One region of the Neobacillus sp. SM06 genome, then DNA from elsewhere that is predicted to be linked to it. Evidence: riboswitches for the same ligand, from Rfam matches in the RefSeq annotation. Region 1 holds a riboswitch; each other region holds the start of a gene.
The links. Region 1 has a riboswitch for cyclic di-GMP ahead of ACQYAD_RS18375 (DUF5667 domain-containing protein). Riboswitches for the same ligand answer to the same signal wherever they lie in the genome.
Positions count from the first base shown of each region.

Region 2: another riboswitch for cyclic di-GMP. It lies ahead of ACQYAD_RS01765 (anti-repressor SinI family protein); the one in region 1 lies ahead of ACQYAD_RS18375 (DUF5667 domain-containing protein).
Region 3: another riboswitch for cyclic di-GMP. It lies ahead of ACQYAD_RS02100 (hypothetical protein); the one in region 1 lies ahead of ACQYAD_RS18375 (DUF5667 domain-containing protein).
Region 4: another riboswitch for cyclic di-GMP. It lies ahead of ACQYAD_RS00325 (methyl-accepting chemotaxis protein); the one in region 1 lies ahead of ACQYAD_RS18375 (DUF5667 domain-containing protein).

Region 1 covers NZ_JBNWEO010000022.1:21,079-29,173, forward strand. The annotation lists gene ACQYAD_RS18360 (LCP family protein) at 1-641, opposite strand, end outside; gene ACQYAD_RS18365 (DHA2 family efflux MFS transporter permease subunit) at 950-2,356, opposite strand; gene ACQYAD_RS18370 (NUDIX hydrolase) at 3,180-3,707, shown strand; gene ACQYAD_RS18375 (DUF5667 domain-containing protein) at 3,997-5,298, opposite strand; cyclic di-GMP riboswitch class I at 5,400-5,484, opposite strand; gene ACQYAD_RS18380 (bifunctional diguanylate cyclase/phosphohydrolase) at 5,664-7,502, opposite strand; gene ACQYAD_RS18385 (DUF5317 domain-containing protein) at 7,685-8,095, opposite strand, start outside.
Region 2 covers NZ_JBNWEO010000007.1:125,133-133,227, reverse strand. The annotation lists gene ACQYAD_RS01785 (YeiH family protein) at 1-557, opposite strand, end outside; gene ACQYAD_RS01780 (LysR substrate-binding domain-containing protein) at 667-1,572, shown strand; gene motA (flagellar motor stator protein MotA) at 1,741-2,535, shown strand; gene motB (flagellar motor protein MotB) at 2,528-3,322, shown strand; gene ACQYAD_RS01765 (anti-repressor SinI family protein) at 3,385-3,543, opposite strand; cyclic di-GMP riboswitch class I at 3,579-3,670, opposite strand; gene ACQYAD_RS01760 (helix-turn-helix domain-containing protein) at 3,925-4,251, opposite strand; one part of gene ACQYAD_RS01755 (IS630 family transposase) at 4,373-4,928, opposite strand; one part of gene ACQYAD_RS01755 (IS630 family transposase) at 4,927-5,399, opposite strand; gene ACQYAD_RS01750 (IS6 family transposase) at 6,026-7,465, opposite strand; gene map (type I methionyl aminopeptidase) at 7,632-8,095, shown strand, end outside.
Region 3 covers NZ_JBNWEO010000007.1:195,516-203,610, reverse strand. The annotation lists gene ACQYAD_RS02120 (D-2-hydroxyacid dehydrogenase) at 1-122, opposite strand, end outside; RNA gene ssrS (6S RNA) at 542-736, opposite strand; gene recQ (DNA helicase RecQ) at 952-3,084, shown strand; gene panE (2-dehydropantoate 2-reductase) at 3,160-4,077, shown strand; cyclic di-GMP riboswitch class I at 4,713-4,801, shown strand; gene ACQYAD_RS02100 (hypothetical protein) at 5,000-5,455, shown strand; one part of gene ACQYAD_RS02095 (IS630 family transposase) at 5,535-6,007, shown strand; one part of gene ACQYAD_RS02095 (IS630 family transposase) at 6,006-6,561, shown strand; gene ACQYAD_RS02090 (putative bifunctional diguanylate cyclase/phosphodiesterase) at 6,702-7,997, shown strand.
Region 4 covers NZ_JBNWEO010000005.1:21,424-29,518, forward strand. The annotation lists gene ACQYAD_RS00285 (PDZ domain-containing protein) at 1-639, shown strand, start outside; gene ACQYAD_RS00290 (ABC transporter permease subunit) at 1,196-2,008, opposite strand; gene ACQYAD_RS00295 (ABC transporter ATP-binding protein) at 2,005-2,892, opposite strand; gene ACQYAD_RS00300 (TetR/AcrR family transcriptional regulator) at 3,038-3,628, shown strand; partial or broken gene ACQYAD_RS00305 (SRPBCC family protein) at 3,706-3,984, shown strand; gene ACQYAD_RS00310 (VOC family protein) at 4,076-4,513, opposite strand; gene ACQYAD_RS00315 (hypothetical protein) at 4,682-5,161, shown strand; gene ACQYAD_RS00320 (DinB family protein) at 5,466-5,939, shown strand; cyclic di-GMP riboswitch class I at 6,069-6,161, shown strand; gene ACQYAD_RS00325 (methyl-accepting chemotaxis protein) at 6,289-7,371, shown strand; gene ACQYAD_RS00330 (phenylacetate--CoA ligase family protein) at 7,400-8,095, shown strand, end outside.

The DNA.
Region 1 (8,095 bases):
ACAATCTCTGTCACCATTTTGCCATCAAGGGAATGCGTTCCAGTAGAAACGATTTTATTGACGTTTTCAGGATACCATGGGTGCGTTAATTTCACATCAAAGGGTACGTCCATCTTGATTCCGCCGACGGCATCTACCATTGACTGAAAGCCCCAATAGTTGGTTTCTACATAGTAGTTGATGGGAACTCCAGTTAATTCTGAGACGGCATTTACTGCGGCTTCAACCCCTTGCTTTTGTCCTTTTTTTGCCTGCATGATATATTGAACACTTGTAAGTTTCGTATATCCATATCCATCTAAATGAACACGTGTATCGCGAGGGATGCTGACAGCTTGAAATTCATTTTTCGTTAAATCAACATGAACGAGCATCATGGAGTCAGAATGACCAATATTTTGCCCTTTTCGTTCATCTGAGCCAATTAACAGAATATTAAATACCGGATTGTCCAATTTTTTTACGGTTTCCACGACAGCATCTTTTGAGTTGTTAGCTGATTTTACGACAGGAACCGACTTGAAGTGATTTTTTGGCTGCAGCTGGTAGTATTCATAAGCAAAGCCGGCACCAGCTAGAATAAAAACAGCCAGAATGCTGAAACCCGCCACTTTCCACACACGCTTCTTTTTATTATTCATTATTGCCTCCGAAAGTAAAAAATTGTGATAGGTCTATTTTACTCCATTTCGCTGCAAGAAACTATCCAAAATTTGTCGAAAGCAGGGGGAATATAGGGAGCGGTTCTCTGTATTCTCCTCCAAAATTAGGAAAAATATATGAAAAACGAAATTGCCATGAGGTGGATTTGTTTTAGGCAAAAAAAATGAAAAAGTATGCTCTTTGTAGATGGTTTAATCCCTAAACCAAACAATCCATAGAAAGGCATACTTTACCATATTAACGGATGAAGTGAAAATTTCCATCCGGCGGGTATTCAAAGTCTAATTCAGTTTTCCGGTACTGTTTCTTCCTGTCTTTCTCTTCTGATGAAAAAAGACAGAGCTAATCCCAGTAAGGAGAGAAGGGAGATGACTAGGAATGCTATGTTTGCCCCATGGATATCCGGGTAGGCGATTTCCGGCCGCTGTTTTGCATTTTCGGCTGTCATGGTCATAACGGTAACGAGAATAGCCGTTCCCACAGAGGCTGCGATCATTTTCATGGTATTATCCATGGCTGCTCCGTGCGCGATCAATTGTTTTGGCAATTGATTCAATGCCGCTGTTGCGACAGGCATCATCACCATACTCAGACCTAACATTCTAACCGTATAGGAAGCGGTTATGTAGGCCATTGAGGTGGCCGGACCTAAATTGGTAAAAGCAAACGTGGCCGTTGTCATGATGATTAAGCCGCTGATCACAAGCCACCTTGGTCCAATTTTATCAAAAATGCGGCCGATGATGGGCGCCGAGAGTCCTGATACGAGTGCTCCAGGTAAGAGTGCAACACCTGCCTCGAAGGCGGAAAAGTCCCGCATGTTTTGCATGAACAATGGGATAATTGTTTCTGCCCCAATGAGTCCCATAAAACTGATCATTCCAATTGCAATGGCCATTGGAAAGACGGAATAGTTGAATACGCGAAATTCAAGTATAGGCTGCTGCAATCGCAGCTGCCTAGAAATGAATAGCACTAATGAAAGTCCGCCTGCTCCCAGTGAAGCAAGAGTGATGGAGCTTCCCCAGCCGTAATTTCCTGCGCTTGTAAATCCATAAAGAAGACCGCCAAAGCCAATTGATGATAACAAGATGGATACAATATCAATTTTTGGCTTGGTTACCTCTGTTACATTTTTCAAAGCAAAATAAGCCACCAAAATGTTGATAAGGGCAATTGGAAAAATAATCAGGAATAGAATGCGCCAATAGTAATTTGCAGTTACCCACCCCGACAAGGCCGGACCAATTGCAGGCGCAAACGAAATAACAAGGCCCACTAAGCCCATGGCTGCTCCGCGTTTATTTTTGGGAAAAATCATTAAGAAAACAGTTTGCATTAACGGAAGCATCACACCGGCACCAGTGGATTGAATGACTCGACCTAAAAGAAGAATTTCAAAATTGGGCGCAACAGCGGCGATGAGTGTGCCAGCTGCAAAAATGCCCATCGCGGATAGAAATAACTGCCTTGTAGTAAAACGGGAGATTAAATATGCGCTAACAGGAATCATAATCCCATTTACCAGCATAAACACAGTCGTTAACCATTGAGCACTATTTGCGGTAATGTTCATTTCCGCCATTACTGGAGGGATCGCTGTAATCATCAGTGTTTGATTTAGAATCGCAATGAACGTTCCTGCCGACAGAAGCGAGACAATTGTAGACTGCTTATAACTTGAAGTTGTCATCCATCTATTCCCTCATCTCTCTTCAAAAATTTTTTACCCGAATGATGAATTACCTTAATTAAAATACACTATTTCGAACGAATTTGCTATTGTTTCGTTTTGCAGCACGAACTTATCCATAGTGTTGTTCAAGGGTGTTTTCTAGCATTTCGGGTATTCAAAAAAATGGTCAAAGATTAGCGGGAAGAGTTTTTGATTGTTTTATTGACTTTGGCAGGAGGAAAATGTTTCATCTCCCTTTGTGGTAAAATGGAGAAAATGCAGGTGGGAGATAAAAGCGGTGAGATAGGAATAAAACGGCAAAAGGCACAATTTCTGATTGTGCCTTAGAATGCTGCTCTATATATTGGTATTTTTACAAGAAGTGAAGGACGATTTTTATCCAACCGAAAAAGGCGATCCATAACGGCACGCTCAGCGATGTTCCCCAAAACATTCCAACCAGGAAATTCCCTTGCTTTTCCATGAGAATCACTCCTCGTAAAAAGTGCAAATATACACTAACTATTTCCTTTTTAGCCTGGTTCTAAACATTACGTGTAAGCGCTTACTTCATTTGGCTAATTGTAGCATGTTTGAAAGATGAAAAAGCAAGAAATTTGTCTACGGACAACCTAATTCTTTTTGACAAAAGCTGCATAAAGCGAAAAAGTGGCTTCTGCAAGTTACCGAATGGTTCTTTCGGTGCCCATTATCACGGGGAATTTTCAAAAAATGATTTTCATAATTGCTCGAAAGGATATAAATAGAATTGGGGAGAAATGTGATGGTAAAATGAAAAGTAGGTTAAACGATAATATAGATAAAGCGGAGAGTGAATGTGATGGCATGGAAAATAAATAGTTCGAACAATCAAAAAGTGGATCGATTCGGAATTACGATTGACAAGGTGATTCTTCCAAATGGAGAGGAAAAGACTTTTTCCTTTTTGGATTTTGCCAAAGGGGTCTGTGTACTACCCATAACGGAAAATAAAGACATTATTTGTCTTAAACAATACCGACATGCATTAAAAAGCTGGCAATGGGAGCTTCCTGCTGGCATGATTGATCATTCGGAAACTTCTCCGCTTGCGGTTGCAAAAAAAGAGCTCGAAGAAGAAACAGGGTATGTAGCCGAACATTGGCTCGAATTGGGCAGTTTTTTTCCATCTCCAGGCTCGACGACTGAGGAAATCTATTTGTTTGCGGCAGCGGGACTAAAAGCTTCGCAGCAAAAGTTAGAAAGCAGCGAGCAAATTGAGCTGCACTTTATTCCAATGGAAGAGCTGAAGGAAATGGTCGCAAAAGGCGAGTTCAAGCACGGCGCAGGGTTAGCCGCCATCTTGCGGTATAAGTTTTTGACGGATTAGAAAGCGACATGCTGCGATATTTGTCGGATGTTTATCAGTAAGGTGTGAAGATACCGGTAAAAAATAAAGCAAACCACTCGAAGCCGTCGCAAGTGCAAGAGTGGTTTGCCTAATGGTAGGTCGTATAGCAATGCTCCGGTTGTTTTCAAGATTGGGAGAGAGAGCTTTTCAGGAACCGATTCTATTTTTTTTACTAAAATTTTGTGTTCCCAGTCATCTCCAATGTCATACGTGTTTAAATTGTTTTTTTTCACTTGGTACCCAATCCTGCAACATTTCCTTGGCCTTTTTAGTCATCCTTGCCGCGGTTGTTTCCTTTTTTATCTTCTTTGTTTTTCTTGTTATTGTCATGTTCGCGCTCAACTTGTTTTTTTGCTTCTTCTGCTTTTTTCAAGTTTTCACTTTCCTCGGCCGCTGGTTGAACGGCAGGAGCTGGAGTCTGAGCTTGTGCCGGTGTTTGACTTTGGATAATAGAAGGGCTCTTTTCAACATCTGCTTCCACCCTTTTTGGCTGAACATTGGTTACTGTGGCTGGTTGTGCTGGGGCAGCCATTTTATTCTTTTCTGGTTGTCTTCCTTCTTGTTCGCTCGATTTATTTCGCTCATAACTAACAGGTTTAGGCTGATCAATCCCTTTGGTTTTTATCTCTTCGACATGGTTGTCCTTAGAATGGTCCTCTTCGGTCTTTACATCAGCTGTTTGATTAGCAGGTGTCGTTGTTGAAGCTTGCGGATGGTCTGCTCCGTCATTTGAAGCGGCTTGATCTTCTGTCTTCTGTTTTTGTTGAAGCTTTGCCAATCGTTTTGTCAGTTTTGCGTCTACATGTTCGATCGCTTTTTCAATATTTTTTGTAAGAGCCTCCTTTGCCTTTGGATTGTCCACTTTTTCAATAGCGGCTTGCAATGCTAGGATCGTTTGACCAAATTGCGTTTGAAGCTGTGATGGTAAGTCGGCCTTTTCTGCGGTTAGGCCACCACTTGATTGGCTAGTGCTAGCTGTTTGATCTCCGCTTGTTTGAGCAGGATCGGCCGTTTTCTCCTTTGTTGATGCGGTTGCTTTTTTAGCAGTATCGACTGCTTTTTGTTGTTCTTCAATGGCCTTCTGAATTGTTTGTTGCGCCAAATCTGTTTTCCCTTGCTTCATTAATTCATTCGCTTCGGCTAACCGTTCTTGGGCATATTGGGCAATTTGCTTCGCTTTGTCCGCGTCAGTAAAGGTAAACGCTAATTTAATATTTTCAGTTAATAATTTAAAAAAATAAAAGAAATCTCCTGGAAGTAGACTGGGTGTACTACTTGTGACTGTTGTTGAATCTGTTGGTGATAGATTCGTATTTGTAGACGTCTGAGTTGAATCTGCCGTTGTTTGGCTGGACGTAGGTTGCCCAGTCGTTGAACTGCTTTGATCTGGAGTGGAGGCTGCTGCAGTTCCAGAAGTTGTTGTGCTTTCAACAGTTGGAGTGGCTTGGTCGGTGGTGGTGGTTGTTCCTTCTGCAAAGGCACTTCCTCCCCAGAAGCTCAAACTTAATGCGATTGTTCCCGTGATTACAGCTCTTGCTGCTGCATTTCGAATCGTTTCTTTGAAATCCATTCACGTTTCCCCCTTGTTTCTTTTAAAAAAAAATAAAAAAACTTGCAAAAGGCTATTTGCAAGAATCGATCGTATCCCTAAAACGGACAGGATATCCCATTCTTTGCAACCCAGCCGTCATAGCAATTCACCTTAGACCTGTAGGCTTTGCGTCCTTACTTTTCAGTAAGTTTGCCTTTGAAAAAATAAGAATCTATTAAATTCGTTGTGTCTTTGCTGTTACTCCTACGATTCATATTTTTGCATTTTTTCGACAAAAAAACATCCGACTTTGGACCTGTTCATTCGGATAGTAAAAAAAGTCCCGATGCAGGATCTGGGACGTTTTTGTTGAAATTCTTTATAGGTTGCGTAAATCTGCAATCTCAGACACCTTCCGCATATTCAGCCGTTCCCACACATGTTTCAGCATCAAGCTGCTCAATTAGCTCAATAAACGGTTCGACGAATTGCGGATCAAATTGTTTGCCGGCACATGCACGTAATTCAATGATTGCTTCTTTAAATGTCTTGGTCTTTTGGTATGGCCGTTCGGTTGTCATGGCGTCAAAAGAGTCGATGACACACAAAATCCGCGATAGTTTTGGAATCGTTTTTCCTTTCAGGCCATACGGATAGCCATTCCCGTCAAAGCGCTCATGATGAAGTTCCACTAAAGGAATCAAATCCTCAAACTTTTTATTGGTTGAAATGATTTCTTTCCCCCAAGTAACATGCTTTTTCATGATTTCCCATTCATGGGGGTCCAGTTTTCCTTTTTTGTTAATGATATCTCGCGGGATTTCCAGTTTTCCAATGTCATGAATAAGCGCACCAAGAATAAGTGTTTTTCTTTCTTGCTCGGTCAGCTGCAACTTTTTTGAAAAATCAACGGCATATTGATACACACGTTTGCTGTGTCGGTATGTATAGACATCCTTTGATAAAAAGATTTTTAATTGCTGTTCCGCTTCCTCAAGATCTTTTTCAAGATTCAGTGATTTTTGCACGGAATAATCGGTTTGTTCATTAAATAGGTGCACTAAATTTTTTCCATGCTCTTTTGCCGAGTACATTGCTAGATCTGCTTTATGAATGAGGTCAGATATATTTAAGATGCCTTTTTCCCACTCGGCAATTCCGGCGGAAAAGGAAAAACAGCCATAAGGTAGACCTTCTACCCCATAGAAATAGGTGTCATTTGCTTTTTTTCGCAAATCATTTACAAAATGAAAGGCCTCATTTCGATTTGTATTCGGCATCAAGATGGTAAACTCTTCGCCACCATACCGGGCAACGATAAAATTTCTTTCATCAGCAATCTTTTTTAAAAGGTGGCCGAATTCTTTCAGCAATTGATCGCCCGGAATATGCCCGTAAAGATCATTGTATTTCTTAAAATCGTCGATATCCAAAAGCGCGAGACTAAGCGGATGACCCGTTTCATTTGCAAACTTTACATTTTTTTCAAGAAGTTCTTTAAAATAACCATGGTTGTTCAAATCAGTAAGGAAGTCTTTGTTAGCCTTTTCTGAAATTTCTTTAAATAGTTTGAAATGTTGTTTGAATGCAAAAGATAAAAGTATAGAAATACATATAAATAGAAAAAGTCCATACATCTTTTGTGAATTTATTAAAATTACAAGTACTTGAGAAAGCAACATAGTAACAATATAAGTAGAAATCGGTTCGATAATTAAACCTTTAACTATATAATTTAAGTTTCCTGAAGCTGACAATATAAAATAGACACCAATAAGAATAATATTTGTAGTAAAATAAATAATAAAAGAAAAAATAGTTGGGAACAGGTTCTTTATGGTAATTTCACCAATCACTCCGCCAGAAATTAAATAAACATAGTAGGCTGATGAAATCATTAGTGTGTACATACCAAAATTAAAAATATGTTTCCACCAAGCAGTTGTTCTAAGAATTAATGCAAAAATTATAGCAAATAGGAACAAAATAGCTAAAGTATCTTGTAAACCAAATAAAAAAAGAACTCCGAGAAATATAGATGAATCCATAGAAAAATGGTTACCCTTTGGTGGCAATTCAATCATAAAGTAGTTTAGCATTAAGATTGTACCGGCAACCAATAAAATAGTAACCAAATCGCCATAATGATAAAATCTAGGATTAATGAGACTTGCAAAGACAATTATTCCAGAAAGGGATACAAAAAAAAGATAAGAATGGGCTGGGGATTTAAAAAATTGCATTTTTCATCTCTCTCAATATTTAATTAAAGGAGAAGTTTTTCAGTAGACAAACTCCTCCTTTTTTAATTATAATAGTTTAAATCCAGAAGTTAAAGCAACAATAGCAGAAACGATAATAAGTGCATTAAACAATACATTTGTTAATTTGATTCCCTCAGCTTTCTTCACTTTTTTCACCTTCTTTAAATGGATTTTGATATCTTCACCTTTTTATCCCTTTGCATCGGTACCATTAAATGCTGGATAAAAAGGAAGATTCCGATGTTCATAATAATGTCGCCAATGCTAATGACTTGAGTGCGGGGATAGGGCTTTGTCAGTGGGATGATATCACCCAAAAAGCCAAGCTTCGTTGATTCCGTTAAGGCCTGATGCTTGGCATATAAAGAACCCTTCAGTGCTTCGAAATAGCTTGGATCCAGTATGGATGCAGCATGTTCTGATACAGGCATTCTCCCGCCGTTTAAAACCATGACAAAAAAATTCAAAAATACTCCAATCAATATCCACATAAAGCCGGTTTGTTTGCGATTCATAAACAAAAATAGTAAACCGGCAATGTATACAAGCATGTAAATAAACCCGCTGGCTCG
Region 2 (8,095 bases), on a different contig from region 1:
AAGATCGGATACAAAAAAGTATAAACCAGGGTGAAAATGGTACCCAAAACGGCAACTGTTGCAGCGCCGATTGCTGTATCCTGTTCATTTGCTTTAATCTGCGGGGCAATGGCCACAACGGCGGCTGCGCCGCAAATCGCCGTTCCGCAGGCAGTCAAAATGCCAAGATTTTTTTCCACCCCAAACCATTTGCTGATGCTATATACGATAATCAATGTGAAGATGATATTAATAACCGCAATGAAAAACACTTTCGAGCCCGCGTGATAAATATCGGCTAAATTGAGCCGCATGCCTAAAAGAATAATGCCAAGCCGCAGCAATTTTTTATTTGAAAAAGCAATTCCTGCACTGTAGGAGACAGGATACGTAAATGCCGCACTGAAAATCATACCAAGCAAAATAGCAAGAACCAATTGCCCCATAATCGATAAAATCGGAAGTCCTGCCAAAGCCTTTGCCACAAGCGCAATGATAAGTGTCAGTAACATGCCTTTGATAAAAGGCAGTATATTGGATTGTGATTTGGCGAGTATTTGTTGTTGTTGTTCCACCATTTTTCCCCTCCATTTCTCTGTAAGTTAACTGTAGCGTATGATAGAGTATTAGTGAAATACATATTATTGATGTAAAATATTAATAATTTTAATGATAGGAGACAATTAAATGTATTATGATGCCTTACGGACGTTTGTCGCAGTCGTTGAGGAGGGAAATTTTACAAAAGCAGCGGAAAAACGGCTAATTTCCCAGCCAAGTGTCAGTGTTCACATTCAAAATTTGGAAAAGGAATTTGATACATCGCTTTTTGTCCGCTCCCCAAAGCAGCTTCAACTTACTTCCACTGGTGAATTGTTGTATGAACGAGCAAAGCAGATCCTGCAAATCTATGACACAGCCAAGGAAGAGATTGCCGACCATCACCACTCGATTGAACTTGAACTCAAGATCGGCGCAAGCTTTACGATCGGGGAATACGTTCTTCCTGGTCTTTTGGAAAAACTTTGCAAGCAATACCCAGGGATCAGGCTCGAAGTGATTATTGGAAATACGGATGAAATTATCGAACACGTAAAGCTGTTTCACGTCGATATTGGTTTAATTGAAGGGCAGTGCAATGAAAAAAGTCTAGCTGTATATCCGTTTATGAAAGATGAGTTGAAAATTGTTGCATCACACCATCATCCGCTTTCGCTAAAAGAAATGGCAGTTGAACAGCTCCAGGACCAAGTGTGGATTTCAAGGGAAAAAGGGTCGGGAACAAGGGTCTTTTTGGAACATGTTCTTCGTTCCCATGCGTTGAAGGCAAAGAACATGATTTCGATTAGCAGCACCCACGGGGTAAAGGAAGCTGTGATCCGAAATATGGGGCTGTCCCTGCTTTCGGAGTATGCCATTTCACGAGAAGTCGAAAATCATCATCTTTCGATCATTCCAATTAAAGACGAAGTATTTATCCGGAAATTTTCCTACATATTTTCATCCTTTGGGCGAAATAAAAAGGCAACCGAAACGTTTATTCAGCTTTTAAATGAAAACGCTCCTGCTGCTCGAGGCAACTCAGAATCTTAGGAGGATTTCCGATTGGCATAAAAGATCAACAACTTCCTCCTGCATCTTTAATGAAAATTCTTATAAGCTATTAAGATTCAGTGAATCTTGTCGAAATAAAGAGAAAGAGGATGTTTTTTTAAGAAAGAAAAATTCGAAGCGAATACGATCGATGCAGGTGAGAGATAAATGGATTTAACGACAATTATAGGTTTGATTATTGGCTTTGTGGCAATTGGCGTAGGAATGGTATTAAAAGGGGTCAGCTTGGTCGCCTTGGCGAACCCTGCGGCATTTCTGATTATCATTGCCGGAACCATTGCTTCGGTAACCATTGCTTTTCCAACAAGTGAAATTAAAAAAGTGCCAAAACTTTTTGGCGTTGTGTTTAAAGAACAAAAGGCGGTCAATCAAGCGGAATTGATCCGCCTGTTTTCCGATTGGGCCCAGCTAGCACGAAAAGAAGGACTGCTCGCCCTTGAAGCGAAAACGAGCGAAGTGGACGATCCTTTTTTAAAAAATGGGCTGTCGCTTGCAGTTGATGGGCAGAGCGCTGATTACATACGGGATGTGCTTTCTGAGGAAATTGAGGCGATGGAAGAGCGCCATCAATCCGGTGCCGCAATTTTCTCCCAAGCTGGAACCTATGCCCCGACACTCGGGGTATTGGGCGCCGTACTTGGGTTGATTGCCGCGCTCAGCAATATGAACGATACTGTTGAACTCGGACGTGCTATTTCGGCTGCATTTGTTGCTACATTACTCGGGATTTTCACTGGATATGTATTGTGGCATCCGTTTGCCAATAAATTAAAACGTAAATCAAAGCAGGAAGTAAAAGTAAAACAGATGATGATTGAAGGAATTTTATCCATTTTGGAAGGCGAGGCACCAAGGGTGATTGAGCAAAAGCTCGCATCGTATTTGCCAGCAGGAGAACGGAAGAAGATTCTGGAAGAAAGTGTTGTGGGTCGTGATGAGTAAACGTCGCAAGAAAAAGCATGAAGAGGAAGAAATGAGTGAAGCTTGGCTCTTGCCGTACTCAGATTTGTTAACACTGATCTTGGCATTATTCATTGTTCTCTTTGCCATGAGTTCCGTTGATGCGCAAAAATTCCAGCTTTTATCAAAAGCCTTTAACGAAATGTTCACTGGGGAAACAGGTTTATTGAATTATCAAACTACTATTCCGCAAGGCAGCTCGGACGCCCCGGATGTGCGAAAAAAAGATTTACAAAAAAATCAATATATGGCTGAAGATCCGCAAAAATTAAAACAAGAGCAGGAAAAGCAAAAAGCGATGCAAGAGGATCAAAAAGAACTGAAAGAGCTGCAAGTGAAAGTGAATCAGTACATCACAGCAAACCAGTTAGCAAATAAGCTGCAAACGTCGTTAACAAGTGAAGGTTTGCTTGTGACGATTCGCGATAATGTTCTGTTTGATTCTGGAAGTGCGGAAGTCCGCAGCATTGACCTGAAAACCGCTGGTGAAATTTCCAATTTGCTTGTGATGAATCCGCCAAGAAATATTATTATCAGTGGTCACACGGACAATGTACCAATTCGAAACTCCAAATTTGAGTCCAACTGGGAACTGAGTGTGATGCGCGCAGTGAACTTTATGAAGATCGTTTTGCATAATGACAAACTGGATCCGCGTTGGTTCAGCGCAAAAGGTTTTGGGGAGTACCAGCCGGTCGCATCCAATGACACGCCAGAGGGCAGGGCGAAAAATCGAAGGGTTGAAATTTTGATACTCCCAAGAACGTGAATTATTCTCGTAAAAAAAGAAAGTACTCGGCGACGAGTACTTTCTACCATTTCTGTTTGATCTTATGTAGTTGACGGATTCTTACAAATTGCTTCTCTTATATCATTCTGGTTCAGAAATTCACGAACAATTTCTTTTGAAATCCCCATTTTTTTTGCTTCGATCATTAGTGCCATCCAATCCCGGTCAATTTCTTCAGCAAGTTCCTTTGTTTTGATCACATTCTCCCCCCTAAAATACAAGTACCGATCGTATTCCAGGCAACCCGGCAATCATAGCAAATGAAATTTCCGCCTTAGACCCGCAGCTTTGCGTCCCTGTCTTTCAACAGGTTTGCCTTTTTCTGTATTTCCCCCAAAATTTGCTCTCTATTTTTAGGACTAATTTACTTTATTACACTCATAGGTAGATTATACCTAGTTCGTTCGAATCAGAGTGTTCTTTTTTGTCTATTTGGAATTTTTTTTTGCTACAAATTGCATCGATATTCAGCATATCTTGACAAAATGGAAGAGGTAAACGGATCGAAAATGTTGTTTAATGGAAAAATGGAACAAAAATACACTTTTTAGAAAAAACTACAATCGAAACGGATTTGCTTCTTAATTGTCGTTTTGCTGATTGATCCTCCACTTGTTAAATTCAAGAAATTCCTTGAATTGTTCTTTGGAAATACCAGAGTTCATTGCTTCTTTCACGAGATTCATCCAGTCGTTATCCAATTCTTCTTGATTTTCTTGCTCATGTATTAAATGGTCAACAGGTACATTGAGGACGCTTGCAATTTTTTCAAGAAATTGAATGGAAGGATTCCGTTGAAGATTTCGTTCAAGCGAACTTAAATACGACTTGGCCACTCCAGCTTGATCAGCTATATATATGGAACTAAACAATTTGGTTCTGTAACGATTTCCTAGATTAATGACAATATTCTACAAAATTTAAGCACAATATACCTGCAATCATCGGAGTTTGTCGAATATCGTTTTAGGCTATTTATTGCTCAATCCGATCCTGGCAATCTGGCTAAAGGTGTAATTGAGTCAATAGTTAAAGCTTAAGACATAGACGATTAACGATTTTCATAGGGTCTTTATTGATTTGTGTAATGAATGTCTGGACAGCCACTCTAATTTCTTCTACCGTTTTATAAAAAACATTATAAATAATTGATTTTTTTAACCATCCCCACAGTCCTTCAATTAGGTTTAACTCTGGGCTGTATGGTGGGAGAAAAACAAGTTGCAGATGATCTTTATGGGCTTCGAGAAAAGGTTGAATCAGTTTCGAGTGGTGGATTCTAGCATTATCCAGTATCATTACAATCTTCTCACCCTTGTATCTGACTACAACTTTTTCAAGAAAAGATAGGAAAACTTGAGCATCATAGTGTTCTTCTTCTGTGACAAACACTTCGCCTGTTTCGTAATCGAGGGTACCAATTAATTTAACCCCGTGATGTTTTCCATAAGTAGGTATCACTTTTTGTTGCCCTTTAGGAAACCATGTATTGGCTAAAGCTTGGTAGTCCCTGATCATGGATTCATCTTGAAACAGAATTCGATCAATTTCGTCATTCATCATTTTTTTTAATCGTTTCAAATTCTTGTTTGAACGCTTCCTGTTTCTCGGGGTCAGCCTTTGCTAGGGTATACGTTGGTTTTGTGTAACTAAATCCCAAACGAGTCAACAATCTCCTTACACCCCGGTCCGTATAAACAATGTCAAATGTTTGCTTAATCCAATCGCGAACAAGAAATGAAGTCCAATTCATTTCTGCGGGAAATCCAACAGCAGCTGGCTTTTTTTCAACAATTAACTGATAGAGTTCCTTTTCTTGTTCCTCTGTTAGTTGACAAGGGCGTCCGGGAGATTGTCCGGGAACTAATCCCTCCAAACCGTTAGTTTTATAGGCTCGAACATAGTTATATATAGTTTGCTCCGTACATTCTAAAAGGTCAGCGATTTCTACATAAGTCCGTCCTTTTAAATGCATGAGGATAGCCTGATAACGTTTAAACATCCGTAGATCCCTTAAACCATGCATACAAGCTTTAACTTCCTGAATTGAATCCATGTTTTCATTTTGAAGGATTTTCATTATGTGTCCGCCTTCCTAAAGGTTTTATTTACCTATAAGAATTGGACAAATTTTCTTAAAATCCTTTAATTCCATTTATATAGTTCTGATATAGACATTTTTTTTTCCAAACGAAGTTTTTTTACACGATCACCGATCATGGAGCTTCACACACCTATCTGTATAGATATAAAGTCATTTTATCAAAAGAATAGAGAAAGTTCCATGCAATTGCGTAATTCTTTCTGTTTACGGAACGAGCTTTGCAAACTGTTTTGATAAATTGATCAAATAGCGCTAATATAAAAGAGCGTATGAATGGATGCACTTTCAACGGAATATGCATAAATAGCGAAGAATTTATAGAGGTAGTGTCAAAAGTTCTATGAAAACTACCTAGCGATTTAATATTTCTTCCATTTACTGGGCGGGTATGCCCCCGCAACCGCTCTTGACAAACACGCCAATGGTTTGCGTTTACTTTACCAAGGGCGACGGGGACAAAAAGAAGGCATGCTAAATAGCCCTTGGTTTTTCCATTTTAAACCATTGGCTAGTTCGGTTTGTCAAGAGTTCGCTTCGCCGGATGCTAGTTTTATTCAAGGGCTCTGCTAAACAAAAAGTTAGGTAGACCGCTGCTGGATAATCCAGCGTTGAGCTAATTCCATTAACTTTGTCCATCGCGCGGGCATTGTAGGAAGCCCTGATAGTTCTGGATTCACTACCGGGACTTTGCCCTCTAAACTTGCATGTGGACGAAGGAAATTAAAGTACGCCACAAACAACGTGACAAAAGAAACTGAACCATGTTCCGACCCAAAGCCATGAGTGGAACGATAGTTGCCCTTAAAAGTGCGGTTAAGTCTCTCGATAATTTGCTTAAGAGGTCTGTATTCCGTCGAAACAGGATCGTCGTTTGTCAGCCCAATCACTTGCTTCACATCAAAGGAAATGCCGTGCTGTGCGAAGAAATGTTGGGCTAGCAGATAGATCGGATTTCCGTCTACCACAAAGGTTAAATCTTTTGGAATCTCTTTCATCTTCAATAAGACATCATCCATTGCACGAATAGCGGAAACCGTATCTCGATTCGGTGAGACCGGATAAGAAAGGATGATTTTCTTCACCGCATCGAAAAAGAAAAATAAGTAATGCCAGTGACCATTCACTCGAATATAGGTTTCATCGCCACAAAATTGATCGGAAAGCTCGTAAGGGTAATGATCAATATATGGCTTAAGCAAAAGAGCGACGCTGTTTTCGTAGTTCAAAATCGTTTGATGTGAAATGGATACACCATGGACATCCTGCATAATGGCAGCTGTTTTACGAGCTGAAAGGCCATAGTTGACATGGTAAGTTAGAATCAACCCCAATGTATGTGGAGATGCGTAAATCTTTGACAAATCCACTACTGGAAGTTCAGGTGATTCCTTGGAAAGAGGCTTAAAATCAAGGTGAAACCGGCGAAAAATGTATCGTAATTTAAATGCCTGCGGATCCTTTTTAAACCGTTTCTTTTCTTTGGAAGACATGCCGTTTAGTTTCTTTTGGTAATAGGGACAATCGTTATTTTTGCACTTGAACACGTCAAAATCTTGTCGCTCCTTAACTTTTTCAAGGGTTTTTGAACAATGAGGGCACTTAAGAATAGCCTCTTTCAAATAACGACTCTTATTGTTAAAAAGGCAGGAACATACCTTACATTGATACTGTCCTTTGCCTCCATTATTGGCATAAAGATAATCCGATGGAGCACCACACGCTGGACAGTTCATTGACTTAGGTACAATTGCTTTTGTATTTGAACGTCTTTGAACCGGTTTTAAGGGTTTACCGTTTTTCTCAAGATAATCGGTGAGGAGTTTTTGATAATCAAGTTTTTCAAAGGTTTCGATGATAGGAAGTTCATCGACTTGAAGTTTTCGATAAGGTTTATTAACAGGCGTTTCTTCAGGTTTTTCAAACATACCCTTTCCAACGAGAAGTGTAAGTAATGTTCGAATTACCTGATCTTGATGCTTGATAAATTCCATTAAATAAGTTAATAATTGAGGGTACAAACTTGTCACTTCCAATCTGGGATGTTGTGTGTGGGGTAACCTCAATTATCCTTAGATTTTAGGGGGTGGCAAGTTTTTTGCATTTTAAAGCCCACTAAATCAAGGATTTATTAACTTTTTAATATATAACTTTTGACAATACGTTTATAGAAAAGAGGAAGAAAACATGATTGTTTTAAAATCAGCCCGTGAAATTGAAGCAATGAAACAAGCCGGAAAAATTCTTGCTTCCTGCCATAAAGAAATTGCCAAACTCATCAAACCGGGCATTACAACTTGGGAAATCGAGGCGTTTGTTGAACAATTCTTGCAAAAGCATGGTGCAACCCCTGAACAAAAAGGTTATAAGGGCTACGAGTATGCAACTTGTGCGAGTGTAAATGATGAAATCTGCCACGGATTTCCGCGGAAAGAGCCACTAAATGAAGGGGACATTGTCACCATTGATATGGTTGTAAACTACAACGGTGCCCTGGCCGATTCGGCATGGAGCTACGCGGTCGGAAATGTTTCGGAGGAGACAGACCATTTGTTAAAGGTAACAAAAGAGGCGCTTTACAAAGGAATTGAACAAGCGCAAATTGGAAACCGGATTGGCGATATTGGCCATGCCATTCAGCAATACGTTGA
Region 3 (8,095 bases), on a different contig from region 1:
AAATGGTTTTTCCAAACTTCCGGATTTTTTCCGCAAATGATTTCCCATTCGGGTAAAACATTTTTAATGGCTGAAAGCTCCTGATCGGCAATATTGTGGGTAATGATCATTTTTCGCTTCATTCCAATTCCTCCGTTCTCAGTACTACTTTCATGATAACGGAAAAGCGAGAATATTTTTACTGTTTTGTATTGAAACATTACTGTGAATTGCTTACCAAAAAGAATAGAGAAAATTTTCCTGAAAATCTTTGGTCTCGTTTATCTAGTTTCGAAATTTTTGTTATTTTTTCCAGTAGTGGCTATTGTTATAAGTTCTTGGAGGTGGCTCAACGCCCAAGAAAGAGCAAAAAGGTGGTTGGAGGTCGCTGAGAGAGTGGCTGCTCAACGCCCGAAAAGGGAGGGAAAGAGCGGTTATCTGAAGAATGTCTCCCTGTAAATTCAGAGAAAGTGAGCTTCCTACACGTGAATGAAAACAAAGTTGCAAAAAACGGCAAAATAATACCCGTTTCCACTGAAGAAACGGGTTCGAAAAGTCATGTTAAGGAGCCGCAATTGCCGTAGAAAAATAAGAAAGTTTTAAACCACCACTCCTCAAAGTGGGTGTTCGCAGAAACCGCCCTGCATGTCCTCCCTGTCGTATAGACGAAGGCTTGTCATTCTTGTTTCAATTTAAAACTCCCTGTTACAGCTTAAAGGTTAAAACTTTATTATCGATACGAACAATGCAGCTTGTATATAGTATAATACAACATTGATGTTGTTTATTCAATGGGAATAAAATACAAATCACTTTATCCGTAGTTCATGAACGTGGAGATCCTTTGCTCTTTATCGTAAAAATTGTTAGCGGAAAAATGCTCTTCGTACCTCGCTCATCATTCAAAAACGTTATAATAGAAATAGTTGATTTGTTCGGAAGGGAAACTAGCGCAGATAGGAGAGAAGTTCATTGCTAGAAAAAGCACAGCAGTTATTGCAAACCTATTTTGGGTATTCATCGTTTCGCCATGGCCAGGAAAAAGCCATCCAATCGGTTTTACAAGGGAAAAACACGATTTGCGTCATGCCGACAGGGGGAGGCAAGTCTATTTGTTATCAAATTCCGGCACTTGCCCTAAATGGGACAGCAATTGTCATTTCCCCGCTTATTTCGTTAATGAAAGACCAGGTCGACACGCTCGTACAAGCAGGGATTCCAGCAGCCTTTATTAATAGCTCATTAAGTTTCCAGGAAGCCAATGAGCGAATTCAGCAAGCAATCCAAGGAAAGTACAAGCTTCTTTATATTGCCCCTGAACGTTTAGAATCGCAAGGCTTTATTGAGGATCTGAAAAAAATGGACATCCCTCTCGTCGCAGTAGACGAAGCCCACTGTATTTCCCAATGGGGGCACGATTTTCGCCCAAGCTACCGCCATATTCAAAAATTAATCACAAGCATGCCGCAGAAACCGACAGTGATGGCTTTAACCGCCACCGCTACGCCGATTGTGCGCGAAGATATTTGTCATTTATTAAAAATTAACGAGGAAAATACGATCATTACCGGATTTGAACGTAAGAATCTTTCTTTCACTGTTATTAAGGGGCAGGATCGGTTGCGTTTTTTAAAAGATTACTTGAAAAAGAATGAAAAAGAAGCGGGTATTATTTATGCAGCCACACGGAAAACGGTTGATCAGCTTTACGAGCGGCTGAAAAAGGAAAATTTCAATGTCGCCCGTTACCATGCTGGAATGAATGAGACAGAACGAACCCGCGAGCAGGAACGTTTTTTAGCAGATGAAGCGACGGTCATGGTAGCTACCTCCGCGTTTGGCATGGGAATTGATAAATCAAATATCCGCTACGTCGTTCATTTTCAGCTTCCGAAAAATATGGAAAGCTATTATCAAGAGGCAGGCCGTGCCGGAAGAGATGGATTGGACAGCGAATGTCTTGTCCTCTACTCCCCTCAGGATGTACAAATCCAACGGTTTTTAATCGACCAATCGAGCGATCCCGCCCGGATCAAACAAGAATTGGAAAAACTGCAGTCGATGGTAGATTATTGCCACACGGAAGAATGCTTGCAGGCGTTTATTTTAACCTATTTTGGCGAAACCGAGACAAAAGCGTGCGGCCGATGCGGCAATTGTACCGATTCACGGGAGAGCATCGATGTGACGAAAGAGGCGCAAATGGTTTTGTCGTGCATGATTCGCATGGGGCAGCGCTTTGGCAAGCAGCTCATCGCCCAAGTATTAACCGGTTCGAAAAATAAAAAGATTACTGATCTATCCTTTGACAAACTGTCAACCTATGGGATCATGCGCGAAAAGAGTGCAAAAGAAGTGTCCGATTTTATCGAATTTTTGATATCACAGGAACTGATCGCTGTTCAGCATGGAACCTATCCGACATTGGTGGTTTCGGTAAAGGGAAAAGAGGTACTGCTGGGGCAGCAAAAAGTTTACAGAAGGGAAGCGGTTGTAAGCAGGCAAGTGGCCCGCCATGATCCATTGTTTGAAGCGCTTAGAACCCTTCGCAAACAGCTGGCGGACAGCGAAAAAGTACCGCCATTTGTGATTTTTTCCGATTCGGCGTTAAAAGATATGGTGGCAAAACGGCCGCAGACGAACGAAGCATTCCTAGCAGTCAATGGTGTCGGCGAGCATAAACTAAAAAAATACGGTGAAGCGTTTCTGGCTGCAATTGGAAATTTCCTTGCTGGAAATCTTGGGCAAGAGCCGGAAATGGCTGCAGAAACGCCTGTTAAAAAGGCTGCAACGAAGCCGGTGGCAAACTCACATTTAGAAACATTTAAACTTTATCAGGAAGGACTGTCGCTTGAAGAAATTGCCGCAAAACGGGAGCTTTCGCTGGTAACAATTGAAAATCATCTGTTGCTTTGTGCCGAACAGGGGCTTGGTGTTGATTTAGACGGGATGATCCCGAATAAGTTTGTGCCCTTGTTGGAGCAGGCCGTTGCCGAAGCGGGTGCAGAGAAGTTAAAGCCGATCAAAGAACGGCTTCCGGATGAAGTTAGCTATTTTATGATCAAAGCTTATTTACTATTGCGAAAAAAAGTTGCCGTAAACTGATGTTTGTCTTTCATTCCATGAAACGGAAATTTATACTGAAAGTAAAGGTTTTCAAAACAAAGGAGGATGTTGGGAATGAGAGTATTAGTTGTTGGTGCCGGAGCAGTGGGCGGTTATTTTGGCGGCCGTCTGTCCGAAAAAGGGGTAGATGTGACCTTTCTTGTTCGTGAAAGAAGAAGAAAACAGTTGGAAGAGCAAGGACTCCAGATTAACAGTGTCCATGGCGATGCTTCATTCCGGCCAAAAACCATTGTCGCTGGTGAAGAAGCGGAACCGTTCGATCTGATTTTGCTTTCCACAAAGGCATACCATTTGCAAAATGCGATAGCCGACTTTCGTCCATATGTATCAGAGAGGACAGCGATCATGCCGCTGCTCAATGGAATTTTGCATTTCGGGATCTTGGCAGAAGAGTTTGGTGAAGAAAAGGTGCTTGGCGGTCTTTGTTTTATTGAAGCAACACTTGGAGAAAAGGGTGAAATCATCCAGACGAGCCCAATTCACGATCTCGTCTTCGGTGAGCGTTCCGGAGAAAAATCGGAGCGGATTTTAAAAATCGCTGAAAGCTTTAGTGGCGCCAATGCAAATTTCCGTTTAAGTGACAATATCAATCGTGATTTATGGCAAAAGTACTTGTTTATTTCGACGATGTCTGGTATCACAACATTAATGCGCGCCCCGATCGGCCCGATTCGCGAACAGCCGAACGGCCGGGAAACGGTACAGCACTTGTTGCATGAAATTATCACCGTGATGAAAGCCGTCGATGCACCGCTTGTTGACCATGTGGCAGAAGCCTTAATGAAGCAAATTGACGGGCTAGGATTTGAAATGAAATCGTCGATGCAACGAGATATGGAAAAACAGCTGCCAGTTGAAGCGGATCACCTGCATGGGTTCCTGTTCCAAATCGCGAGAAAAGAACAAATTGCCACACCAGTACTCGAAGCCGTCTACGCTAATTTGAAAATCTATCAGCAACTGCTTGGATAGAAAAAAATCCGGGAAAGGCAAGCATTTTCAACAAATCGTTTCAATCATAATTGAATTCCCATTGTGATTGAACAATGACAAAGCGCTTTAAAATAGAAGTTTAAGCGTTTTGGAAAACGAAATAAAATGAGGATAAAATCTCAAGGGATTTGAAGAATTTTTTGTAGTTTTACAAAAAACAGCAAATAAACCTTACTAAGTAGGGATTGAGTTTTTATACGATAAGTAGATCTTCCTTGCTTAGTAAGGAAATGGTTCATCGGAAGTTGCCGAAAATTATCCAATTCTAGAAGTAGCAATGAACGAAGAAAAGCGACTACAATGAATTCGAAATTTTTAAATATTGACGATGGTTTTATAAATGGAGAAACTACTAAAGCAAATTAAGAAAAGAGCGCCAAAACTGTATGAGGAAATCTTTCTATAGTCTCCTCCCCCCAATCGTTTCCACCTTCAAACTTTCAACACATTTTGACAAAATTCTACCACTTTCCCCTTTTTTTATAAGAAAATTTAGTATATACTAAGAAGCAAGTAATTTTTACTAGAGTTTTAGCAGTAGTTCCCTTTTTTATAGGGAATCAGCATTTTTTGTGAAAAAAGTCCGGGTGCCGATGAGCCTAGAAAATTAAATAGCTACGAACAGGCAAACCCATTGAAAAATGGGGGCGCAAAACTATAGGGTCTAACGGTGAAAACGCACCCATGACAGCCAGCTGCCGAATAGCACGATCAAGAGAGAGAAGTGACTATTCCATTGGATGAAGGGATAGTCTTTTTTTGGCTAATCAGAATTTATATGGATAAATTCTGAACGCATAAATTCAACTACGCCTCTGTCTTCGTCCAAAGGACTCGCCAGTCGGCGAGTTTTCATTTATTATTTCAGCTGGATTAAAATAGGTAAAAAAGGGGTCTAATCATGAGCGGTCATCTGAGAGATTTATTTTACTATCAAACTTTAAATACTACTCTTACGCATGTATTTGAAATTTTGAGTAAAACAATCGCAGTGAATACGTTTGTTCTAACAGCCGATGAGAACGGTGATGGTACCGTAATAAAAGCATTTAATCGTGGGCAAACCCTCCTATCCGAAGGGAGCCGGCTCGTGGGGGCTGCTGATGTCGAAAAGCCGGATCCGCTGCTTACATTGCTACGCAGCGGACATTTTACTGAGGTTCCGATTGTGTTAAAAACTGGAGTGGTATTTGGCAGGCTGTTGGCGATTCATTCACAGCCATTTGAATTTAGCGGGTATGACCACTCTGTTCTGCAAACAGCCGGTCATTTAATTGCCCAAACCATTGATCTTGAAAACTTAACCATTAAAGACACCTTAACCTCAAACTATATAAATGGAATTAAAGGATTTTAAGAAAATTTGTCCAATTCTTATAGGTAAATAAAACCTTTAGGAAGGCGGACACATAATGAAAATCCTTCAAAATGAAAACATGGATTCAATTCAGGAAGTTAAAGCTTGTATGCATGGTTTAAGGGATCTACGGATGTTTAAACGTTATCAGGCTATCCTCATGCATTTAAAAGGACGGACTTATGTAGAAATCGCTGACCTTTTAGAATGTACGGAGCAAACTATATATAACTATGTTCGAGCCTATAAAACTAACGGTTTGGAGGGATTAGTTCCCGGACAATCTCCCGGACGCCCTTGTCAACTAACAGAGGAACAAGAAAAGGAACTCTATCAGTTAATTGTTGAAAAAAAGCCAGCTGCTGTTGGATTTCCCGCAGAAATGAATTGGACTTCATTTCTTGTTCGCGATTGGATTAAGCAAACATTTGACATTGTTTATACGGACCGGGGTGTAAGGAGATTGTTGACTCGTTTGGGATTTAGTTACACAAAACCAACGTATACCCTAGCAAAGGCTGACCCCGAGAAACAGGAAGCGTTCAAACAAGAATTTGAAACGATTAAAAAAAATGATGAATGACGAAATTGATCGAATTCTGTTTCAAGATGAATCCATGATCAGGGACTACCAAGCTTTAGCCAATACATGGTTTCCTAAAGGGCAACAAAAAGTGATACCTACTTATGGAAAACATCACGGGGTTAAATTAATTGGTACCCTCGATTACGAAACAGGCGAAGTGTTTGTCACAGAAGAAGAACACTATGATGCTCAAGTTTTCCTATCTTTTCTTGAAAAAGTTGTAGTCAGATACAAGGGTGAGAAGATTGTAATGATACTGGATAATGCTAGAATCCACCACTCGAAACTGATTCAACCTTTTCTCGAAGCCCATAAAGATCATCTGCAACTTGTTTTTCTCCCACCATACAGCCCAGAGTTAAACCTAATTGAAGGACTGTGGGGATGGTTAAAAAAATCAATTATTTATAATGTTTTTTATAAAACGGTAGAAGAAATTAGAGTGGCTGTCCAGACATTCATTACACAAATCAATAAAGACCCTATGAAAATCGTTAATCGTCTATGTCTTAAGCTTTAACTATTGACTCAATTACACCTTTAGCCAGATTGCCAGGATCGGATTGAGCAATAAATAGCCTAAAACGATATTCGACAAACTCCGATGATTGCAGGTATATTGTGCTTAAATTTTGTAGAATATTGTCATTAATCTAGGAAATCGTTACAGAACCAAATTGTTTAGTTCCATATATATATAATCGGTCTTTCATTCAAAATTATTTTCAGTACGATCAGGTGAAATCAGCGAACTTAGCGTTTATTTTTCTTGATTTGGACAATTTTAAATCGATCAACGACACATTTGGCCATGATTACGGCGATCTTTTGCTAAAAGAAATGGCGAAAAGAATCGAAAGCTGCATCGGTCCGGATGATCTTTTGGCACGAATAGGCGGCGATGAATTTATTGTTCTGCATCAACATGCACACAGTGGGAACCGTTCTGAATCAAAAAAACTGGCAAGGGAAATACTGGACAAAATCTCGGAACCAGTGACCCTTAACAAGCTGAATATCAAGATGACAGGGAGCATTGGCATTAGTTTCTATCCGGAAAATGGAAAGAATATGAATGAACTGTTGAAACAAGCGGATATCTCGATGTACGCGGTCAAGGATCAAGGGAAAAATGGGGTTCAATTTTTCCAAAAAGAAATGGAATCTACTTCTATTAACCGCTTTATTATGGAAAATTTCTTGCATACTGCACTGGAAAAAAATGAATTGGAAGTGTATTATCAACCAATTTTTCATCTGAAAACGAATCAATTGGTTTGCTATGAAGCTCTTTTGCGCTGGCACCATCCAGAGCTTGGCATGGTATCTCCCGCGGAGTTTATTCCGATTGCAGAAGAAACAGGGTTGATCATCCCGATTGGTCATTGGGTGCTGAAGACGGTCTGTGAGCAAGGGCAGTCATGGCGAGAGAAAGGACTGCCGGCCAGATTTTCGGTGAACCTTTCAGCCAAGCAATTTGAGGATCGAACGCTGGTAAAAAGAATTCAGACGATCTTGACCGAAACCAATTTCCCTCCTGAACAGCTCCAGTTTGAAATAACAGAGAGCATGCTAATGAAAGATGTACAATATGCCAGCAAAATTTTGCGGCAAATCGAAGCATTGGGCATTGAAGTCGGCATTGATGACTTTGGCACCGGTTATTCTTCATTAACGTATTTAAACGAGCTGCCAATCAGCTTTTTGAAAATGGATAAGTCGTTTACACTGAATCTTTATAAAGATCAGCAAACGATAAAGATTGCGAAAGCCATTATCAATCTAGCGCAAACACTGAACATCAAATCGGTCGCTGAAGGAATTGAAGAGGCGGAGCACCTCCGTTTTCTTTTGGATCACCGTTCGGATTACGGGCAAGGCTTCTTATTGGGAAAACCAATGACCGCGAACGAAGCAGAGGCCTTTACGGTAGAAAAAAAGGTAAGCCGTTGCTGAAAAGTCGGCTTCCCTTTATTAATTGAATTATTACAATTGGTTAACACTTGCTTTACAAAAAAAGTTTATGCTTATGATAGAGGTTAAGGGGGAGGGGG
Region 4 (8,095 bases), on a different contig from region 1:
GTAAAGCGCCTATGGCTTTTGCCGATTTTCATGCTTGTGCCAGGCGACGCTCTCCACCTGCCATTTCCATGGTGGCCGGTTTTCCACATGGGTGCAGAAAACTTCGGCCTTTTGCTTGTGCCATTTGCTGTCGGATTCCAGCAGCAAATCCAAGGTATGCTGCCAAAAGAGGCTATCAGCATGCTTGGCAAACGTATCATTGCTCTCGGGATTTTTACGACGCTTGCAGCAGCTGCCGGTTATTGGTATCCGCTTGCATCGATTGCTGCAGTCGCTTTGGCCATTATCGGCCGCGAACTGTTAACGCTGATTCAGCGTATTCAAGACGAAGGCCTGCCGTTTTATTTTTCGAAAAAAAATAATGGTTTACTGATTCTCGGAATTATACCTGGTTCACCTGCTGATAAAATGGCGCTTGAGGTTGGCGAACTCATTACGAAAGCGAATGGACACACTGTGCATGATCCAGTTGCCTTTTACGAGGCATTGCAAAAAAACCGTGCTCATTGCAAGTTGGAAGTGATCGATACAAATGGGGAGGTCCGCTTTGTCCAGCGGGCGCTTTACGAAGGCGACCACCATGAACTTGGCATTTTGTTCGTTCAGGACGAGAAAGATTATGGAGAGAAGATTGGGTAGTTTTTGTGATTATTCATAATTAGTTAGAATCATGTGGAAAATATAAAAAATAACGCCTTGAAGGTATTCTTTAAGGCGTTATTTTTATATAAGGGAATGGTGGTTGGTGACATGACTAAGAATCAAAAATTATTAATAACTCCAAAGCCATTTGCAGACGAAAGCTTGGCTGGATACTTATTGAGGTTAACTGTAGCAAATTTTTATGAAAAAGTTAGCCATATCTATCTTTTGTAATACTTGTAGGAAATTGTAAAATGGAGAAGTGAAAACGGAAATTTATTAAATTCATTTATTGATAATATGGAGAGATTAAGTGGACTCATAAGCTACTCTTTAGATGACTTGATAAGATTAATATTTACTTCCAATTATGTAAATTCTCCCTTTTGCCAGTACAGCAATAAACCGGTTCCAATTTTTAAATTTAATAGTCAAGTAATTGGCTGATGGTACCAGATCAATCCTATTTAAAGAAATTACAAATTTAACAAAATCAAATAAAAAACAAGGCTCTTTTTCTAAAAAAGCAGCCTTGTTTCCTGATTCCCCTAAATTATAATGGCAAATCTCTCTTTTTAAATGTCAAAATACTTATGATAAATGCAATGAGGCCAATGGCAAATAGAATAACACAGTCCTGTATGAGATTTCCTTTGCCCACTACAACTTCAGAAGGTTTATATAATGTAAAAAGAGTAAAATTTTTTAACCAGTCCACTTTGTCACTAATTTTTCTAATGAAATCCAAGCTAAAGAAACCAAAAATAATCATCCCTGAAATTCCAAGGCCCTTCTTTTCATCATTAGATAGGGACGAAACCAAAAATGAAATTCCTCCTAATGCAAAGAACAGGGCAAAAGCTGCTACATTCAACTGAATAAATCGCTCTACATGAAAAGAACTAGTGTCATCAGCAAAAATACGAACACCAACAATACCAAAAATGGTTGTAATAGCCGAAATTAAAAATAATCCTGTTATGAAAACACTTGCTTGTGTAAATGCAACCTTTCCTCTTGTCGTTGGAGTAGATAATAAATATGCCATCGATCCTTGGTTCACCAATTTCGCCATTAATTGTATAGGCACTGTGACACAAAAAATGGAAACGATTAAAGTAAATAATACTCCATAAAATTCACCTGACATAAACGATTCGAAGCTTCCGAAACCATTTTGCAAATTAAAAGCCTTAGTCATTCCAGCCGGCATTACTTTTAACAAATCGTTTAAGGGTTTGGCTGTTTTTTCCATACTTGGATAAATCCATACGACAATTAAGATATAAAAAGCAGCACCAATGGCGTAATTCATCACTCCTTTTATATTCACTTTCATCATCTGTTTATAGAGTGATAAATTCATTTTGAAGCCCCCATTCTATCATAATAATTCATAAAGATTTCCTCTAAGTTTTGTGTAAAGATATCAATGTTCCGTACGTGATATTTTGCGGTTTCTTCTATAAAAGCATCATAATTCCCTTGGATCGACACCCTCACTCGATTTCCTTCATAAGACTCAATTTGCAGATTAGATTTCAAGAACGCTTTCACATCTGATTGGTTTTGAAATGTCACTTCAAAGAGCTTTCTCTGCATGGATTGTAGCTCGTGTATATCCTTTACCGCAATGACCACTCCATCCTTAATAATTGCCGCCCGGTCACATGTCCTTTCAATTTCAGGGAAACTATGTGAAGACATTAAAAATGTTTTTCCTTTTGCCTTTTCTTCGAGGACAAGTTCAATAAATACTTTTTGCATTAACGGATCCAAACCAGATGTTGGCTCATCTAAAATAATGACTTCAGGGTCATGCATAAAGGCTGCCACGATTCCTACCTTTTGTTTCATTCCTTTTGACATCTTTCGAATGGGGGTGTTGACATCAAATTGAAATCGTTCAATTAATTCATCTCGTTTTGCGAAACCTTTTGCTCCTTGCATTTCTGTCATAAAGTCCAAAAAACTTTTTCCGGTCATTCCTTCAATAAAAGCAATTTCACCCGGCAAATAACCAATATATTTTTGTGCTTCTCCTTGTTTTGTCCATGTATCTAATCCATCAATTTTGACAAATCCACTCTCAGGTTTCATAAACCCCATGATATGGCGAATAGTCGTGGATTTTCCAGCCCCATTAGGTCCCAGAAAGCCGAAGACTTCCCCCTTCTTTATTGAAAAAGTAACATCAAAGATCCCTTTTCCATTTTTAAATTTTTTTGTTAAATGTTGAACCTCCAGCATTTTTCCACCTCCAAAATTATGAAATATTTATCTTTTCTTATTTCATAATTTATATTACGTTTGGGCATAACTATTGTCAATAGAATGATGAAATATCTTTGTGTTATAATTTCATTATTAATAAATTGCATGTAGGATGATGAAAATGAATGGTTTTGAAAGACGAGCCTTCCAAATAAAAGGAAATATTATCCAAACAACATTAGAAATGCTCAAAACATGGGATTCTAGTAAAATTCGAATAGCGGACATTGCCAAAACTGCTAATGTCTCTCAGGTTACCATTTACAATTATTTTGGAAATAAAGAAGCTTTGTTACGAGAGGCCGTAAAGAAATATATTGAAGACTCATTTAATGATTTTTTAGAAAATATGAACGGGGATTATACTTTTAAAGAAAAAATTGAATCCATCATCTTACAAGAAAGAGAATCCTCACTAAGCTCTTTAACTCCTTTTTTTATGCGGCTTGTTAAAGAAGATCAAGAAATCGCTCAATTTATGGAAAAAGAGTACAATGAGAGGATTCTCCCGGCCTTCCTTCAATTAATTGAAGAAGGGAGAAAAAATGGGAAAATTTCAGATAAGATTTCAAACGAAGGTCTTTTTGTTTTTATTAATTTCAGTATGAAGTATACCAATGAGCTTTACGATTCAATTCAGCAAACTGGGAACATGAATTTAATGAATGAAATGCTCCATATTTTTTTATACGGAATTTGTGGGAAAGAATAGGATCCTCAACTGAAATTGCGTTTTTGTGCTGTCTTATTATGTGCTTCTCAGGATTATACGGCTACGTCAATTGATGTATGGAATCATGGGGCAAAGGGGTCTATAAGAAGATTATCGAGCTGGATAAGATCGTCTATACTGATTACTTTTCGGATGCCGAAGGGAATTTGAATGATTCCATGCCGTCCACCGAAATCACATTGGATTTCATCGATTTGGGTGGAAAAACAAAGCTGATTAACCGTGCTGAATATGTTTCTGAAGAGGCTCTCAACACCGTCATGGACATGGGCATGCTGCAGGGAATCACTGAAACTTGGGATCGTTTGAGCGAGCTAGTGGAGTCGCTGAAGTAGATTTTCCGTAATGCTCTGCGCTCCGCATAACAGGAATAAAAAATAGGGTATGAGAACCATTGCGATTCTGTACCCTATTTTGTTCTGATATTTACTTGATTTTCTCCGCCAACTCTAAAATAATTCCCTCTGGGCCACGAACGTAACATAACTTATACCTTTCTTCATATTGCTGGATCTCACTAAAGATTTCCGTACCCCTCTTTTTCAATTTTTCAACAATGGCTTCAATATCTTCAACAGCAAAGCAAATATGTCGGATCCCCAGCGTATTTGCTAAAGGTTGCTGAATAACTTTTTCATCTGACGGCGAATAAAATTTGACTAGCTCTATCCATACTTGACCATCTGGCATCCCCAAGCCTACACATGCCGTTTTAACATCATTAAGCCCAACAATTCTGTCCAACTGTTCTCCAGCCAATTCCCATTCCGCCTGCACTTCAAGTCCTAACTCAAGAAAAAACGCTTTAGCCTCTAAAAGATCATTTACGTTTATACTCACATGATCGATTCTATTGATCTTCATTTCTCATACCTCCTATGTTCCTGTTATTTTAATACCGTTTCGTGTACGGTTTGTTTGAAATTCTAATTCGCTTAAAACAGGGAAATACCCTTCTTTTATAAATTCTTCCGATTGTATTTTTTCAGAAAGAAATTATAGTATAATGTGAAGAGAAGGAGGTGAATGGACATGCTCGAAAAAAGGCTTGACAGATTGGAAGAAATGTTAACCACGTTAATAACAATGGTAGGCAGTTTAAATCGTCAACAGCAGGAAATGAAAAGTGAATTGCAGGGTATGAAGGCTGAAATCAAGGATATGAAGACAGATCAGCAAGAAATGAAAAGAGAAATCCAGGATATGAAGGCTGACATCCAGGATATGAAGACTGACATCCAGGATATGAAGGCTGAAATCAAGGATATGAAGGCCGACTTCCAAGATATGAAGATAGATCAGCAAGAAATGAAGATTGACCTGCAAGAAATGAAATCGGATCTACAAGAGGTAAAAGATGAACAATTTATTTCACGTAATGAAAGTGAAAAACAATTTTCAGAAATGCAGAAAATGCTCACTTTTATGAAATGGGATCAAGACCATACTTGTGAAAAGACAGTGAAAAATGAAAGAGAACTGGCTCAAGTTAGAGGTCATCTTCAGCTTTGAACTAATTGATCGCATTTTTGGAGCGTTGATGGCCTTTGTTTTTTATGAAACAGAAAATTTAATTCCTGAAGAGTCCCCTGATGATGAGTGTTTGTTTTAGCCCTTAAAACTACTGTAACCTGCTTTTAAATAAAGAACTTCCCCCTGTGAATCCGACATCTGTACAATCTATTTCCCCATTCAGCAGACAACTTCCCATTGTATTTCAGAAAAGAACGGCAGACGATCTTATAAAAGATTGGCTAAATGAGCAAGCTGTGATTCCAAGTCTGTTATAATCATGAGCAAAGGGGAGTGATTTAGAATGGAATTGTTAATGGAGCAATACCAAAAAGGGTATTCAAAGCTTTTAAATGAAGTCGATGGCCTTTCCAAAGAACTGCTATTGTTTAAACCATCCGAAACTAGTTGGAGCATCACGGAAATTATTATTCATGTTTCAGATGCAGAGCTGGTACATATCCATCGGATGAAGGCGGTTTTGGCAGAAGAGAACCCGATTCTGACTGCCTTTGATCAAGAATTATGGACAGATCGCCTGCATTCCCAACAACTAGATCACCAATTGTATCTTCAGCTATTCAAATCGATGCGCGAAAGCTTTCTGCCAATTCTCCAGCAATTAACAGAACAAGATTATTTTCGGACTGGAACCCATACTGTTGCTGGCCCGCTTACATTTAAAGAGATTTTGGAACATTCTATTGAACATGTTGAAGGTCATATCGAGCAAATCAGACGGGTGAAAAAACGTTTTGAAGCACAAAACAAGCAGTAGCATTGGCAATCGAATCAAACTGAGGCGTATCTCGTGTCTCAGTTTCTTTGCGTTTAAACCAAACTACCAAACGATTGAGTCAAAAGTACTATTTATTCTTTCTTATGTTTTGACGATAAAAAAAGTAAATGAATACAAGGGTAAAACTTTGGAAACAAAGTGGCACAAAACTAAAGGGACTAAAGTCGGTCATACGATCGATCATGTCAGCCAGTTGCAGCAGCGGTTCTATCACATCCCTTACAAACTGTTGTAGGGGCTTTATTTTTGTGTTTTTCCCTAAGGAGGGACAGCAGAATCACGATCATGAATGACACCATTTTGAAATAGAAAGAAAGGAAACGATCGAATGAAGGTAAAAAATCAATTATTTCTTACGGTTTCTGTCTTATTTTTTATACCGAACAGTCTGTTCATTGCCTATATTGGCGTAAAAGATTTTACATGGGAACTCGGACTTGTTGTCCTATTTTCCCTTATATTTTTCATTTTAACTATTTTAAAGGTTAAAAAGGTACCTGTTGAAAATCTAATAGCAGTGACGGAAACAGCAGCAGCAAGTGAAGCCCCGTCTTTTTTGGAGGCAGAGACAAAAAAGAAATTTTCCGAACTTGTCTCTTCCTTAATTGCTTTTAAGCAAAACATGAGCAAACTGATGAATATATCAGAAGATGTATTAAAGGGTGCTAGGATCCAGTCGCAAAATGTTGAAAAAAGCACTGCTGCCATTACTGATATGTCTAGCGGTATTGAGCAAATTGCCGTAAGCGCCACAAAGGTCTCCCACTTGTCTAAAGTTTCTTCGGAAGAGGCACTAGAAGGCTTCAAGCGAATTGAAACGGTAATCGGGCAAATGGAATCAATCCATCAAAAAGTTGATCAATTATCCGAAACGATTATGGATTTATCGAGTCACTCAAGTGAAATTAGCCAAATTGTCAATACAATAACGGAGATTTCGGCAAATACCAATCTTTTGGCGTTAAATGCCGCAATTGAGGCAGCACGAGCAGGCGAACATGGAAAAGGATTTGCCGTTGTCGCCCATGAGGTGCGCAAACTTTCAGAAGAAGCAACCAATTCAACGAAGAAAATCACAAATATTGTTTCAGCCATTCAAGACAAGGTCTCCAAATCAGTACAACTTACAAAGGAAGGAAAAAAAGAAACCGAGAATGGGGCAAAGGCGGTAAATGAGGCTAAACACTCTTTTGAAGTGATTCAGCGGGAAATTAATCATGTCTCCCAGCAGATTCTTGATGTATCTGCGGCTGTTCAGCAGCTCTCAGCTGGATCACAGGAGATCAGTCGCTTGACTGAGTATACAGAAAAGGTTCAAATGGGCGGTGTCCAAAAAATCAATGAATTAACAAAAACCATTCAGCAACAGATAGAGGAAATGGCGATTCTGATTGAGAAGGCAAAGGAATGATCAGATAAAACGAAAGGGGAATGAATTCATGCAATATAGACCTTTTATCGACGCTGCACTCAAATCTCGATTTTATCAGGAAAAATTAGCAGGTCAGCATTTTGAAAATTGGCTGGGTATCCCGTTTACGACAAAAACGGAATTAAGAAATGCGGATGCTTATGATCTTATCGGCACAGCCATTGATCAAATCGCAACCTATCATGAGACAAGTGGAACAACCGGAACACCAACGCCAAGCTGGTTTACTCATAAGGATATTGAACAAGAGGTAAATGTCGTATTGAACTCAAGCCTCCAGCTTAATGAAAAAGACCTTGTGTTGAATCGGTTTCCGTTTGCCATGGCCATCCCTTCTTTTATCTTTTATTGGTCTGCGGCCAGAGTAGGAGCTGGTCATATTGCTGTAGATAAAGCCAGTATGATTACGCCAGACAGACGTGTTGTGGAAATCATTGAGCGGACGAATCCATCCATTCTCACAATGCTGCCGTCTGAAGCGGAGAAATTATATGAGGTCGGAAAACAAATGGGTGTCTTGCTTCCAAATCCAAATCTTCGCGCTTTCGTTCTGGCCGGGGAACTGATGACACCATCTAGGAAAAAACATCTTGAAAACGTATGGGGTGTCCCCGTTTATTTACTATTTGGAAGTACGGAAACAGGCGGGTTGTTTATGAGTTGTGAAAATGGCCATTACCATTTGAATCATGCAAATGCCTTC